DNA from 2 places in the Carboxydocella sp. JDF658 genome. Region 1 is predicted to be linked to the other one. Evidence: riboswitches for the same ligand, from Rfam matches in the RefSeq annotation. Region 1 holds a riboswitch; the other holds the start of a gene.
The links. A riboswitch is a leader RNA that binds a small molecule or an ion and turns the genes downstream of it on or off. The one in region 1 is predicted to bind thiamine pyrophosphate.
Positions count from the first base shown of each region.

Region 2: another riboswitch for thiamine pyrophosphate. It lies ahead of JDF658_RS00480 (hypothetical protein); the one in region 1 lies ahead of thiE (thiamine phosphate synthase).

Region 1 is NZ_BDLR01000041.1:6,644-13,989, forward strand. Features, by position in the region: gene JDF658_RS07805 (thiazole synthase) at 1-389, opposite strand, end outside; gene thiS (sulfur carrier protein ThiS) at 394-597, opposite strand; gene JDF658_RS07815 (HesA/MoeB/ThiF family protein) at 603-1,346, opposite strand; gene thiE (thiamine phosphate synthase) at 1,343-1,981, opposite strand; TPP riboswitch at 2,052-2,166, opposite strand; gene pduL (phosphate propanoyltransferase) at 2,201-2,863, opposite strand; gene JDF658_RS07830 (ACT domain-containing protein) at 3,005-3,286, shown strand; gene JDF658_RS07835 (PFL family protein) at 3,304-4,662, shown strand; gene JDF658_RS07840 (O-acetyl-ADP-ribose deacetylase) at 4,754-5,299, shown strand; gene JDF658_RS07845 (DUF5665 domain-containing protein) at 5,350-5,649, shown strand; gene JDF658_RS07850 (nitroreductase family protein) at 5,661-6,185, shown strand; gene JDF658_RS07855 (TraR/DksA C4-type zinc finger protein) at 6,198-6,869, shown strand; gene JDF658_RS07860 (GGDEF domain-containing protein) at 6,939-7,346, shown strand, end outside.
Region 2 is NZ_BDLR01000002.1:11,443-18,788, reverse strand. Features, by position in the region: gene nrdD (anaerobic ribonucleoside-triphosphate reductase) at 1-1,227, shown strand, start outside; gene JDF658_RS00500 (hypothetical protein) at 1,257-1,562, shown strand; gene nrdG (anaerobic ribonucleoside-triphosphate reductase activating protein) at 1,562-2,077, shown strand; gene JDF658_RS00490 (hypothetical protein) at 2,167-2,490, shown strand; gene JDF658_RS00485 (PilZ domain-containing protein) at 2,541-2,915, shown strand; TPP riboswitch at 2,914-3,015, shown strand; gene JDF658_RS00480 (hypothetical protein) at 3,076-3,492, shown strand; gene thiC (phosphomethylpyrimidine synthase ThiC) at 3,494-4,738, shown strand; gene JDF658_RS00470 (hypothetical protein) at 4,732-5,379, opposite strand; gene JDF658_RS00465 (radical SAM protein) at 5,464-6,324, opposite strand; gene JDF658_RS00460 (YkvA family protein) at 6,409-6,858, shown strand; gene JDF658_RS00455 (RNA helicase) at 6,874-7,346, shown strand, end outside.

The DNA of each region.
Region 1 (7,346 bases):
TAGGGCAGAACGGTAAAGCCTTCTTTGGCCAGAATTTCCGTCGCTTTTAAAGTTTCGTAATTATCAGGCAACAAATATTTCTGGTCGGGGATTACTTCAATTTTAATCCAGTCACCGCAACCGGCTGCACGGGCCAGACGGGCCAGGCGCACCGCTTCCTCGGCATTACGGGCTCCGGAAGTATTGGGCATGAGGATAATGTCTTTGGGAAGATAATCCAGGATATTATCTTCCGGGTGGGTAAAGTCCACCCGCCGCAGAGCTACGGTAACAACCTGAGCCCCGGCGGCGGCAATTACTTCCGGCATGAGGGTATGGGGCAATTTGCCACTGCCGATAAAGAGCCGGCTATTGAGAGTATAGCGACCGATTTGCAACTGATCAGCCATAGTCTTAACCTCCTCCTAAAAATTTCACGATTTCCACCTGATCGCCCGGATTTAATGCCACTTCTGCGAAGCGGTTGCGGTCGATAATTTCCCGATTTACTTCCACAACCACCAGCTGGGGATTGAGGTTTTTGCTGGCCAGTAAGGCGGCGATAGTAGTGCCCGCTTCAATCGAAGTCGGTTGGCCGTTCAGGAGAATTTCCACCATAAAACCTACCTCCTTTGACAGATGCATTCAGGCTTAACGGCAAAGGGCAGGGTGCGGGCCGTCATGTCGAGGCCATCAAAAATGAACAAACGTCCGGTCAAGAGCTGGCCGGCACCCAGCAAAAACTTTATCGCTTCCTGGGCCTGGATGGTTCCCAGGGTACCGGCGACGGCACCCAGAATTCCCACCGTTTTGCTGGTGGGAGTAATTTCCGGCGGGGGAGCCGCCTGGAAGAAGCAACGCAGACAAGGAGTCTGGCCGCCTGGCACCCAGGTCAGAGTTTGCCCTTCCCAGGCCAGGACACCGGCGTGGGAAAAGGGGATTCCCGCTTGAACACAGAGGTCATTGATCAGGAATTTGGTATCGAAGTTATCACTGGCATCAATAACAAAATCATATTGGTACTCCCGGACCAGGGTCAACAGATTATCAGCGGTAATGCGCTCCTGGTGCAGGTTAACCTGTAAATCGGGATAAAAGTCCTGCAGAGTGCGGGCGGCCGAGGTGGTCTTGGGCCAACCCAGGCGGTGACTGCCATGTAAAATCTGACGATTGAGGTTGGAGTCTTCAACCCGATCATTATCGGCCAGCCCCAGGGTGCCGACACCGGCAGCAGCCAGGTAATAGGTAACGGCCGAGCCCAGGCCCCCGCAGCCGATAACCAGCACCCGACCCTGTTTTAATTTGGCCTGCCCTTCCGGGCCGATTTCCGGCATCACCAGCTGGCGTTCAAAACGTGAGTTATTCATGCCTTTCTACCTCCGGCCACGAAATTTTTCAGCTCCCGGGCGGCAGCTGTTACATCAGGGGCGGCTACCACAGCGGATATGACAGCTACATTGCGGGCACCGGCAGCCAGTACTTGCTGGATATTACCGGCATTAATACCCCCGATGGCAACAAAGGGGACAGATAATTCCCGGGCTACACGCTGTACCAGGCTCAGGCCTACAGGTTTTTCCGCATCGGGTTTGGAACTGGTGGGGAAAACGGGTCCAACCCCGATATAGTCTACCGGCAGTTTACTGGCAGCCAGGGCCTGTTCCCAGGAATGGGTGGAAAGGCCGATGATCTTATCTGGTCCCATGATTTGCCGGGCCATGGTAACCGGCAGGTCATCCTGGCCTAAATGCACACCATCGGCATCAACGGCCAGAGCAATATCCACCCTGTCGTTGACGATAAAGGTGGCTCCATAGCGGTGGGCCAGTTCCTTGAGGGCCAGACCAGCAGCTACCAGCTCGCGGCCGGACAGATTCTTTTCCCGCAGCTGTATCACGGTGGCTCCACCGACCAGGGCAGCTTCCATCACTGCCAGCAATTCCCTGCCCTGAGCCAGATGCTGGCCGCTGATTACATACAGGGATAAATCCAGTTTTTTCATGCACATCCTCCTCCCCTAAGAAATAAGCACCTGACCGGGTCGGTCAGGTGCAGTGTAAGCAAAAAGCGCTGATCTTTTCACCTACCTTCCCTCCGCCGGTATTATCCGTCTCAGGTTCAAAGGGTTAGAACGGTTCATCGCCCGTCCTTCTCAGCCCGGCTCAACGAGCACCCCCAGGTAGTATCACTATTGCTTTTTTTCATTATATACCAGAATCCATTAAGCAGGCAATAGTCTTTTTGCGATCACTAGAACCTGTTGTCCCTGTCTAATCCCGGCAGCATTGGCCTCATCGGTATCGAGATGAAAGTCGGGCAGATAATCCCTGGAAACCCTGACCAGGACGTTATTGAATACCACTTCTTTTTCCCCTTCTGCTAATATCTGCAGGCGATCCCCGTCTTCCAGGCCATGCTGCCGGGCGGTAGCCGGGTCCAGATGCAGGTGGGGTGCGGCCTTGATAACCCCAAAAGGCAGGTCGACAGAACCCCGGGGTCCCACCAGAACGATGCCGGGAGTACCATCCAGATCCCCGGAATCCCGAATGGGTGGTTCCAGTCCCAGCTGATAAGCATCGGTGCCGGAGAGTTCCACCTGGTTATAAGGGCGGCAGGGACCTAAAATCCGCACTTCCTCCAGGACACCCTTAGGGCCGACCAGAGTGAGGGTTTCCTGGGCGGCATACTGGCCCGGTTGACTGAGGGGTTTGGCCGGAGTGAGCTGATAGCCGGGGCCAAACAGTTCCTCCAGGTCGCGCTGGGTTAAATGGATATGGCGGGCAGAGATACCGACCGGTACCGGCCAGGGCTCGGGATAGGGCTCCAGATAAGGAGAGATGAAAACAGGGGCGGCTATTTCAGCTGGCAAAATTTCTTCTCTCACCAAGGGATACACCTCCTCCACTGTTAGGTTTAACCGCGCAAGTATCTTGCATACATCTAAAAAAGACTTGTCAGCAGGTATGTACTTGTTATAACATAGTAACTATAAGCTAAAGTCTGTGCAGAAACAGGGGTGGTAAAAATGAAAAAATCCAATCGCGCTATTGTAACGGTATTAGGACAGGACCGGGTAGGTATCATTGCCGGGGTAACGGGAGTGCTGGCTGGCTATAATGTCAATATTCTGGATATTCGGCAAACCATTATGCAGGAATTCTTTACCATGATGATGCTGGTAGACCTGGAAGAGGCCACTATAGATTTTTCTGCCCTGGCGGCGGCCCTGGATGCCAAAGGCCAGGAACTGGGAGTGCAGGTTCGCATTCAGCAGGAAGATATTTTCCGCTATATGCACCGGATTTAAGAAGGGGGACGGCGAACATGCTAACCAACAGAGAAATTCTGGAGACCATCCGGATGGTGCAGGAAGAAAACCTGGATATTCGGACCATTACTATGGGCATCAGTTTGCGGGATTGTGCTCATGAAGACATAAAGGAAGTACGGCGGCGTATTTATGACAAAATCACGACCAGGGCGGCCCGGCTGGTGGCGGTGGGGGAAGAGCTGGAAAGGGAATATGGTATTCCCATTGTTAACAAACGTATTTCCGTTACGCCCATCGCTCTGGTGGGAGAAGCCTGCCGGGCCGATGATTATACGGAACTGGCCCTGGCGCTGGATGAAGCAGCCAGAGAGGTTGGGGTTAATTTTATCGGTGGCTTTTCCGCCCTGGTTCATAAAGGTTTTACCAAAGGGGATATTAACTTGATCAAGTCCATTCCCCGGGCACTGGCCCAGACGGAACTGGTTTGCTCTTCCGTCAATGTCGGGACCACCCGGGCAGGGATCAACATGGATGCTGTTGCCTGGATGGGGCAAATCATCAAAGAAACCGCTCAGCTAACCGCTGACCGGGATGGTCTTGGCTGTGCCAAGCTGGTGGTTTTTTGCAATGCTACTGAGGACAATCCTTTTATGGCCGGCGCCTTCCACGGGATAGGGGAACCGGAAACGGTTATCAATATGGGAGTCAGTGGTCCAGGGGTGGTCCGCAATGTGGTCAGCAAAATGCCTGATGCTGATTTCGGCACCCTGGCCGAGACCATCAAGAAAACTGCCTTCAAAATTACTCGCATGGGTGAGTTGATCGGCCGGGAAGCATCCCGCCGGCTGGGAGTGCCTTTTGGCATTGTGGATCTGTCTCTGGCCCCTACACCGGCCATCGGGGACAGTGTGGCTGATATCCTGGAAGCCATGGGGCTGGAAAGGACAGGTACCCATGGGACCACGGCGGCCCTGGCATTGCTCAATGATGCCGTCAAAAAAGGCGGTGCCATGGCTTCTTCCTATGTTGGTGGACTGAGCGGAGCATTCATCCCGGTCAGTGAGGATGCCGGCATGATCAGGGCGGCAGAAGCCGGAACCCTGACCATCGACAAACTGGAGGCCATGACCTGTGTCTGTTCTGTCGGACTGGACATGATAGCTATTCCAGGAGATACACCGGCGGAAACCATCAGTGCCATTATTGCTGATGAAGCGGCTATCGGCATGATTAACCAGAAGACTACTGCTGTACGGGTTATACCTGTGCCAGGTAAACAGGTAGGGGAAGTGGTGGAGTTTGGCGGTCTCCTGGGCAGGGCTCCCATCATGCCGGTACACCGGGAGAGCAGCGCTGCCTTTGTGGCCCGCGGTGGCCGGATTCCTGCACCGATCAATAGCTTGAAAAATTAATTGTAAATCCTCCCTCTGGCAGGGAGGATTTTTTGATATATTGTCATTAATTTTAAGGCCAGGATAAAATGGTAACCGGGGGTGATGTTTTGTGGAAAGAATAATCAACGGAATTAGGTTACGGCTAATTCAGGGGGATATAACCCAGCAGCATGTGGATGCTATCGTCAATGCCGCCAATAACGCCCTGGCCGGGGGTGGCGGAGTAGATGGTGCTATTCATCGGGCCGGAGGGCCACAAATTATGGCTGAATGCCAGGCCATTCGTACCCAAAGGGGACCTCTGCCCACCGGGGAGGCGGTGATTACCACCGGGGGCAAGCTGCCAGCCAGGTATGTGATCCACACCGTTGGACCCATCTGGCAGGGAGGAAAGGCCGGCGAAGCCCAATTGCTGGCAAAGGCGTATCAGAGCAGTTTGCGTTTGGCCGAAGAAAGGGGGGTTAGCACTATCGCTTTTCCTTCCATCAGCACCGGGGCCTATGGCTATCCTGTGGCGGAGGCGGCACGGGTCGCGCTGGGCACGGTAATCACTTTTCTGGAAAAAGCCACTACCCTTAAGGAAGTGCGGTTTGTTTTATTCAAATCACGGGATTTAGCGACTTACCAGGAGGCTTTGCAGGAACTGCTTCCATGAATTTTTCCCGGTACACGGGGGTAAACTGAGGGCAGAAACGGGGGATGGGCATGACGGAGCGTGAAACCTGGGCCCGGTTGGAGAGAAAAATCGAGGAACTGGGCCTGGCGATGGAAAAGATGAAACTGGCCGAGTATGTAGAATTACTGCGCAAGCCAACCCGCTTGCTTTATCTCAATTTCCTGGCCGGTATTGCCCGGGGGTTTGGTATGGCCATTGGCTTTGCCCTGCTAGGAGCGCTGCTGATTTATATCCTGCGGCGCCTGGCCATCTTAAACCTGCCCCTGATCGGCTCCTTTATTGCTGAACTGGTGAAAATTGTCCAGACCCAGTTACAAATTCGCCCATAGGAGGAAGCGGTATGACCAAGGATGTCTTTGCTGCTATAGCAGAACGGCGGAGTGTACGCCGTTTCAGCGGGGAAGCAGTGGCTGATGCCACCATTACCCGCATTCTGGAGGCAGCTCTGCAGGCCCCCAGTGCCGGCAATCTGCAGCCCTGGAAATTTTACGTGATCAAAAAAGAGGAGAGCAAAAAGGCCCTGGGAGAGGCAGCCTGGCAACAGGAGTTTATCGCTTCTGCCCCGGTAGTGATAGTGGTCTCAGCACTGCCGGAACTGGTGGCTGCCCATTATGGGCCCCGGGGACGGGACCTTTATGTCATTCAGGACACAGCAGCCGCTATCATGAACCTGTTGCTGGCTGCCCATGCCGTCGGCCTGGGCAGTTGCTGGGTAGGGGCCTTTCTGGAGAAGGAAGTCAGGCGTATAATCGGGGCAGGGGAGGATGAGCTTCCGGTGGCCATTATTCCTCTGGGATATGCTGCTGAGGAATCTGCCAAACCGGCCCGGCGCTCCCTCAATGATTGTGTGGTCATCCTGGACTGAGGAGGCAGTATGATGGACCAGCAGTTTATGCAACAGCAAGCAGAAAGAATCAAGCAAGCGATGGCAGAATGGCAGGAAAGCCTGCGGGATTTACGGGAGGATGGCCTGGGACGTTCCTTCCAGGAAACTACTTCCGAACTCTCCCTCTACGATAATCATCCTGCTGATGTGGCCAGTGAGCTGTATGAACGGGAAAAGGAACTGGGAATCCAGGACAATTTCGAAGTCCTGCTGTCCAAAGGAGAAAGAGCCTTACAGGCAATTGCAGCAGGTAACTACGGCATCTGCGAATTCTGTGGAGCAACCATTCCGCGCGAGCGGCTGGAAGCCATGCCCTGGGCTACTGCCTGTTTACGCTGCCAGCGCCATCAGGAACAGCTGGGAACCAAACGCCATCCCCGCCCCATTGAAGAGGATGTAGTGGTACCGCCCCTGGCCATGCAGAGCCATGATACCAATTTCCGGGAACTGGGCGATGCCGAAGATGAGCAGATGTTTGACGGGGAAGATGCCATGCAGGCTCTCTATCGCTGGAATGAACACAGTGATGCTGCCGGGGCAGGCTCCTATACCGGCGGTCTGGATTTTGACGAAAATGCTGGCTATACCGAAGATGTAGACCATATTCCCTATGACCGGGAAGATGGGGTGATCTGGGGTCAAACTCCCGGAGATGAAGAATAAATTGCTCTTGACGCCAGTGGATTTTCCCCCTTAAAATATTGACTAAAAATAATTTTAGGGGGAAAATTTGTGCAGGAAGTATTGCTGAATGTGATAAAAAGCTCAATCAATGAAATTTTAGCCGGTCTGTATGATGCAGTGCGCCTAGTTTGTTGTGCCAGCCATGACCAGTATATATTGACTGCTGACGGGGAACTGAAAAAGCAGGAAATCAGCTGTCATGAATTCTGGCAACGCCCTCACCCCTGCCAGAATTGCGTCGGCCAGCGGTCCAAACATTCCTGTGGGCAGGAGGAAAAGGTGGAAATCTATGAAGATAAAATCTTCCTGGTCGTTGCTATGCCCCTGGCCGGAGGCGAGTATGTGCTGGAAATCATCAAGGACATTTCCCATCTGATCGGTGCCAGAAATGAGATCATCCAGCGCTGTGAACAGCTGCGGGAACAGCTGGAGGTGCTGGCTCGCCAGGCTTATGTG
Region 2 (7,346 bases), on a different contig from region 1:
ATGCATTCCCGAGCGGGAGCGCAGGTGCCGTTCTCCAGTTTGAACTTTGGAACAGATACTTCTCCAGAAGGACGAATGGTTACCAAAAACCTGCTACTGGCCTATGAGGCCGGGTTGGGACGTGGGGAGAACCCGATTTTCCCCAATTTAATATTTAAGCTGAAAAAGGGAGTAAACATGGACCCTGGAGATCCCAACTATGACTTATTCCGTTTGGCCCTGCGGGTGACCTCCAGGAGAATGTTCCCGACTTATGCATTCCAGGATAGCAGTTTTAACGCGCCATATTCCCGGCGCAAAGAAGGGGAGGTAGCCTATATGGGTTGCCGTACCCGGGTAATTGGTAATGTGAATGGGCCTGAGATAACGGAAGGACGTGGTAATGCTTCCTTTACTACCATTAACTTACCGCGACTGGCCTTGAGGGCCCAGGGTGATATCAAAAAGTTTTTTGAACTGCTAGAGGAAATGATGGATTTGGTCAAGGAACAGTTGTTGTTCCGTTTTGATATTCAGCGGCGGCTGAAAGTCAAGGATATGCCTTTTCTGATGGGACAGAATCTCTATCTCGATAGTGATAAACTAGGGCCCAATGACGAAATTTATGAAGCTATTAAGCATGCCACCCTTTCCATTGGGTTTATCGGCTTGGCGGAAACACTGGTAGCTCTGCTGGGTAAACACCATGGTGAGTCAGAAGAGGCCGATGCCCTGGGTGTGGAAATAGTCAAATTTATGCGGGAAAAATGTGACCAGTATACCCGGGAATACAAGTTGAACTTTAGCTTACTGGGAACACCTGCCGAAGGATTGGCAGGACGATTTACCAAACTGGACCAAAAGGAATTTGGTATTATCCCCGGGGTAACAGACCGCATGTACTACACAAATAGTATGCACATTCCGGTGTGGTATAATATTTCGATGTATGATAAAGCCAGGATTGAGGGGAAATATCACAAGTACCTGAATGCCGGACATATCCTTTATCTGGAGTTACCGGCTGCTCCGCAACATAATATCGATGCCCTGGAAGCGATTATTAAGCACATGGCAGCCTGTGATGTAGGCTATGGAGCAGTTAACTTTCCCATAGATTTTTGTAAGGTCTGTGGTTACTTAGGGATTATTAACCACGATAAGTGTCCTAACTGTGGTTCAGTCAATGTAATGGAAGAAGAAATAGAATATGACCTGGAGTGGCCCGCTACGGGTACTACTAACTAGATAAAAAGTGAAGAGGAGGGTGTTGATTGATGAAAAGTGCTGTATGTGTACAGGAGAAATTGCCGGAACTGACTCCGGAGCAAATTGCCTATTATCGGCAGAAGGCTCTTTATGCAGCTAATGCCAGGGGCCTGGAGATAACCGGTATTGATGTATATATGACTCCTCAGGGAAAGGTGAAAGTAGTAACCCATTTTGCTCCTTCTAGTATTGAACGGGTACGGCGGGTTACAGGATATTTTTGTAAATTATCTAATTGCAATGATGCTAAATTGCAGGAAATTGCCCAAAGGGTGAAACATTCCCCGCTGGGGATTACATGTGGGTGTAACTGATGATCAGGCTGGCAGGAATTACAACTGAAAGTGTGGTGGACGGGCCAGGGTTGAGAACAGTAATCTGGACCCAGGGCTGTCCCCACCGCTGTCCGGGTTGTCATAATCCTGATACCCATGACCCTGAAGGAGGGGAACTTTGGACCTTTGAACAGGTCTTTGCTGAACTGGAAGGGGACAAGCTGGCAACAGGAATAACTCTTTCAGGTGGGGAGCCCTTCTTTCAGCCGGAAGCCTGTTTGGTTATCGCCCGCTGGGCCAGGGAGAAGGGTAAAAACCTCTGGGTTTTTACTGGCTATACCTGGGAACAATTGATGCGAATGTCAGAAAGCAATCCGGTTATCGGTGAGCTGCTGCAGTTAACAGATGTGCTGGTGGATGGTCCCTATTTAAAGGAACAGCGAGCATTATGGCTGCCTTTCCGGGGTTCTACCAATCAAAGGCTGATTGATGTACCGGCATCTCTGGCCAGTGGCAGCGTATGCATTATTGATGACAACCAGTTTGGGGTGTAAAAGAGAGGCAAAAGCCTCTCTTTTGTTTGCAAAGAAAGATTCTTCCTGATATAATATTGGCGCAAAGAAACTGGGTGAGGTGGAGACAGATGGCAGTGAATATGTTTGTGGACAATATACCCAATGGCTCATCGCTGGACATTCGACGGGGAACCGCTATTCACTTGATAAAATTAATTATCGGTTTTGCTCAAATCAAAGATAATGAAGTGGTTTTTGACCGTTTGCGTATTCAGCAACTGGCAGGGGCTGTGGGCTGTGCTGAAGAGGAGGCAATCCAGCTCTGTCAGCGGGCATATAATGGGGAAAAAGTGGAAGAAATTGTGGACCAGTTGATGGAAAAGGTTCGGGAAGAGAAAGAAAAAATGCTTTCCTTTATTGAAGCGGAAAAAAAGAAATTGTGGCAACAGTAGAAATTGTATGTTATAATTAGACAAAAGTACCTCTTTTGGGAGGGAGGGCTATGGCTGAGCGCAGGCATTTTCGCTGGCATACTCAGCTGCCGTTGTATTTTGAAGTGGCCCAGTTTGGCACATATCCCATTGAGCATTTACGTGGTAAGCGGGGACGGGGGCAGACCTATGACCTGGCAGAAGAAGGTCTCAGTTTTTTTTCAGCTCTGCGCTTACCAGTTAATATGATATTGCTTCTGGAATTAACTATCCCTGAACTGGGGACTTTAAAGCTAAAAGGCCGGGTTGTAAGATCACGGCCCTGGCAGGAGGGATGGTTAACAGGCGTGCAGTTTATTGGATTTAATGGGCCACGACGGCAAGCCCTGCGGGAACACATTGCCCACCAGGTAAAAAGTCAATATCAGCTAATCGAATATTTGTAGTTACCACTAGGGGTGCCCAAAAGGCTGAGAGAAGCTATGGCTTCAACCCTTTGTACCTGATCTGGGTAATACCAGCGAAGGGAAGTGGGTGGAACGAGTGTATACTCTACACCTGTCTCTTCGGGACGGGTGTTTTTTATTTATGAGAGGAAGGATAATAATGCGCGAAAAATTTTTTCGTATGCTAGATGCCAATTTCAACCGCTGTGTGGAAGGATTGCGGGTACTGGAAGATATGGCTCGGTTTATCCTGGAAGAGAAGGAACTGGCGAAGGCTTTAAAGCAGTTGCGACAGGAAATAGGCCTGGCCCGGCCGGAGGAAATTTGGCGATTTAGGGATGTCCAAGGGGATCCGGGAACAGAAGTGACAACACTCCGAGAACAGGAAAGGGCGTCCTGGCAGGCACTAATCAATGCCAATGCCTCCCGTGTGGCAGAGTCTTTGCGGGTGATTGAAGAAGGAAGTAAAGTGCTTTCCGACCTGGAACTGGCCGCTAAGGCAAAAAGATGGCGTTATCAAAGCTATAGTCTGGGGCAAAAACTTTTATTAGCAAGTAAGGCAAAGGAGGAAAATTGAGATGACACAATTGGAGTTGGCCAGAGCTGGGAGAATAACAGCGGAAATGAAACTGGCGGCAGAAGCAGAGGGAATAGCTTCTGAAATTGTGCGGGAAAGGATTGCCGCTGGGGTTATGATCTTACCGGCCAATAAACAGAGGGATCTAGCCCAGCCCAAGTTAATCGGCTATGGGGCGACTACCAAGGTTAATGCCAATATCGGCACCTCTGGTGACTGGCCGGAGGTGGAAAAGGAGCTGGAGAAACTGGAAGTAGCTCTGGCTGCTGGAGCAGATGCCATTATGGATTTAAGTCTGGGGCCCAATCTCCGCCGGGCCCGACAGGAGATCTTAAAGCGCTGTCCGGTACCAGTAGGGACAGTGCCAATTTACGAAGCCGGGTTTTATGGGGAACTCAGCAAAGATAAACTGTTTCAGGTAATCGAGGACCACTGCCGGCAAGGAGTGGATTTTATTACTGTTCACTGTGGCATCAATCGCCGGGTGCTGGAGGAAATTCAGGAAAGTCCGCGGGTATGTGGTATAGTCAGCCGAGGTGGGTCCTTTATCGTTCGCTGGATGCAGGAAACCGGCGAAGAAAACCCTCTTTATGCTCATTTTGATGAGTTACTGGAACTGGTAAGGGAATATGATGTTACACTGAGTTTGGGTGACGGGCTGCGACCGGGTGCTGTTGCTGATGCCACCGATGGACCGCAGATAGCTGAACTGCTAGAACTAGGACGGTTGGTAAAAAGGGCCTGGGCCAAAGGAGTTCAGGTCATGGTGGAAGGACCGGGTCATGTTCCTTTAAACCAAATTGAAACCAATATTAAATTACAGAAGCGTCTTTGCCATGGTGCACCCTTCTATGTACTGGGCCCCCTGGTTACTGATGTGGGTGCCGGGCATGACCACATTACGGCAGCTATCGGCGGAGCGATTGCTGCAGCTGCCGGGGCAGATTTCCTTTGTTATGTGACTCCGGCAGAACACCTGGGCTTGCCAGATGCCGATGATGTACGGCAGGGGGTAATTGCTACCCGAATTGCGGCTCATGCCGCTGATTTGGCTAAAGGAATTGAAAAAGCCTGGAATTGGGATAAAGCGATGAGCAAGGCCCGTAAAGAATTGGACTGGGAACAGCAGCTTAATCTGGCCCTGGATCAGGCTACTGCTAGAGAAATGCGAAAAAGAAAAAACCCGGGACACCGGGCAGAATGCTCTATGTGCGGAGAGTTTTGTGCCATGAAGCAATGTCAATAATTGAAGCGGGCTTTCATAGCCACCACCAGGGGCTGGTTATTCAGGCGTAAACGCCAGTAATATTCACCGGCTACCAGGCGAGGAAAGGGCTGTTGAGTAATAAACAGCAGATAACGGGAAGAAATTACCTGGACGTTTCCTTGCCAGTGAGGGGAAATAAACGGCGTTGGAGGCTGAAAGTCATAGACTTTAACCCACTGATCAGCATATTGTTTGGTGCCCAGGAAGTGAATTTCACCTTCCGAACCGGGCCATGGTAACAAAGGCCATTGGGATAAAGGCCCCGGATAAAGATAGGGCGCGGGATAGCCCGACCAGTTACCACCGCGGTAAAGACCGCGGTGGTTTTCGTCTTCATAGAGGGAAGAATAATAAAAACTGCGGTCGTGTTGTAGCCAGCGCAGACGTAAAATCCAGGGCGAAGCGGGGTAAGCCAGAAGCAATTGCTCTGGATTCAGGTCAGATTCGGCAAACTGGCTGGTAATTTCGAGAGCCTGGCGAGGAGCAGTGGTCCATGAGTTTACAGCCGCTAGTACCAGCTGTTTGCTAGCGGGAAAATCTGGAGTAGCGGAAAATATGGATGCAGGGTAAAGCAGGTTTATGAAAAAGGCCAACAGGAAAATCAGCCGGTACCTGGCCATACTGACACCTCCAGCCAGGTAATTCGCTGACGTGCCTGGATATTCCTGCTAAGAAAAATGTCTCTTTTTCCCTTCTTTCCGACATCAGAGGCGGGGAATCCAGCCGAAACGCTGTATTTGTTCCGGGGCCTGCCGAATTTGAGCCAGCAAATGGTCGCGGTCCCGGTTGAGAGTGCCTTTTAATACAAACAGATTGGAAGCATGGTTGGAACGAAAGATACAGTTTTCCAGTTCAACCTGGGACAGCAGAAGCTCCAGTTCAGCCAGGAGTGTCCGTTCATCAATGGGCTGGAAGGTACCCTGTAGGACTTCCTGATATAATGGAGCTGCGGGATCGAGCATCAAGGTTAAAGCTCCGAGATAGTGGGGTTGCATAGCTGTTAAGACCCTGGCAGTGGCCTGGGCGTGTTCCTGCCAGAGGCCTTTGCCACCCAGGCCGTTGATGATTGTGACAGAGAGAAGCAGGCCAGCAGCTTTTACCTTTTCGGCAGCATCAATCATGGCCTGGCTGTCTACACCCTTATTGATTTTTTTCAAAATCAGGTCAGAGCCGCTTTCCAGTCCGAGGTAAGCAATGCCCAGCCCTTTTTCTTTCAATAAATGCAATTCTTGTACAGATTTGGTCAAAATACTTTTAGGGCTGGCATAGATGCCGACCCGGTTCACCTGGGGATGGAGTGTTTGAATTAACTCCAGGATGTTAAGGAGATAATCGGTAGGAGCGGCCAGGGCATCGCCATCAGCAAGAAAAACGCGACGGAAATAGGGCCATTGAGTAGCGGACAGCAGGTCTTCCTTAATTTCAGCTACAGGTTTAAGAGCGAATTTTTTATCCTTGTACATGGTACAAAAAGTACAGTGATTATGAGAACAGCCTACTGTTACCTGGAGGATCAGGCTATCTGCTTCACTGGGAGGTCGAAAGATTGCACCCACGTAACCCATAAAATCACCTCAGTTTCATTTTACCATATTTTTTGCTATTATATAGTAACAGATAGTAACAGGAAGATAAGGACGGTGAGAGAGATGCGCAGAGCGGATAATTTTTATGACCGGATCAGACTAAAGATAGCTAACTGGGCGGAGGAAAAAGGGGGAGAAACCAGCCGGAAACTGGTAGACCTGCTTTTATTGGCGCCGGATTTCTTCCTTCTACTGGTGCGCTTATTAAGGGACCCCCGGGTTCCGGCTACAGCTAAATATGGGATAGCGGGAGCAATTGCCTATTATTTCTTGCCACTGGATTTTTTGCCGGAAATCCTGGTAGGGCCTATTGGTTTTGGGGATGATTTGATTTTAGCTGCTCTGGTAATTAATCGTTTATTACAGGCAGCCCCTGATATTGTCGTGGAACACTGGAGCGGTTCAGGAGAGGTTCTGGCCCAGGTGGAAAAAATCCTGAATAATGTCGATAAACTGGTTACTAACAAGGTCTGGAATAAAATCAGAGAGCATTGGCGCAAAATTTCCCGGTAGTGAGGAGTGGAAGCATTGGATAAAAAATATTATCGCGGCTTATTGCTGGATGACTTTCAGCGCCAGGCCATGGATTATGTGGACAATAACCTGTCGGTACTGGTTTCTGCTCCAACAGGAGTAGGAAAAACCTTGATTGCGGATTACACTATTGAAAAATGTTACCGGGAAGGGCGACAGGTCGTTTATACCGCCCCTATCAAGGCTCTTTCCAACCAGAAGTATAAGGATTTCAAACACTATTTTGGTAAGGATGCTGTGGGAATCATAACCGGGGATGTGGTTATTAACAGCAATGCCCCTATTCTGGTAATGACAACAGAAATTTTTCGCAATATGATTTTGACCAGAGACCCGGTTGTGGATATGGTACGCTACCTGATTCTGGATGAAATTCACTACATTAGTGACCTGGACCGGGGCAGTGTCTGGGAAGAAACTATTATCTTCTTGCCCAAACATATTAAGATTTTAGGTTTATCGGCAAC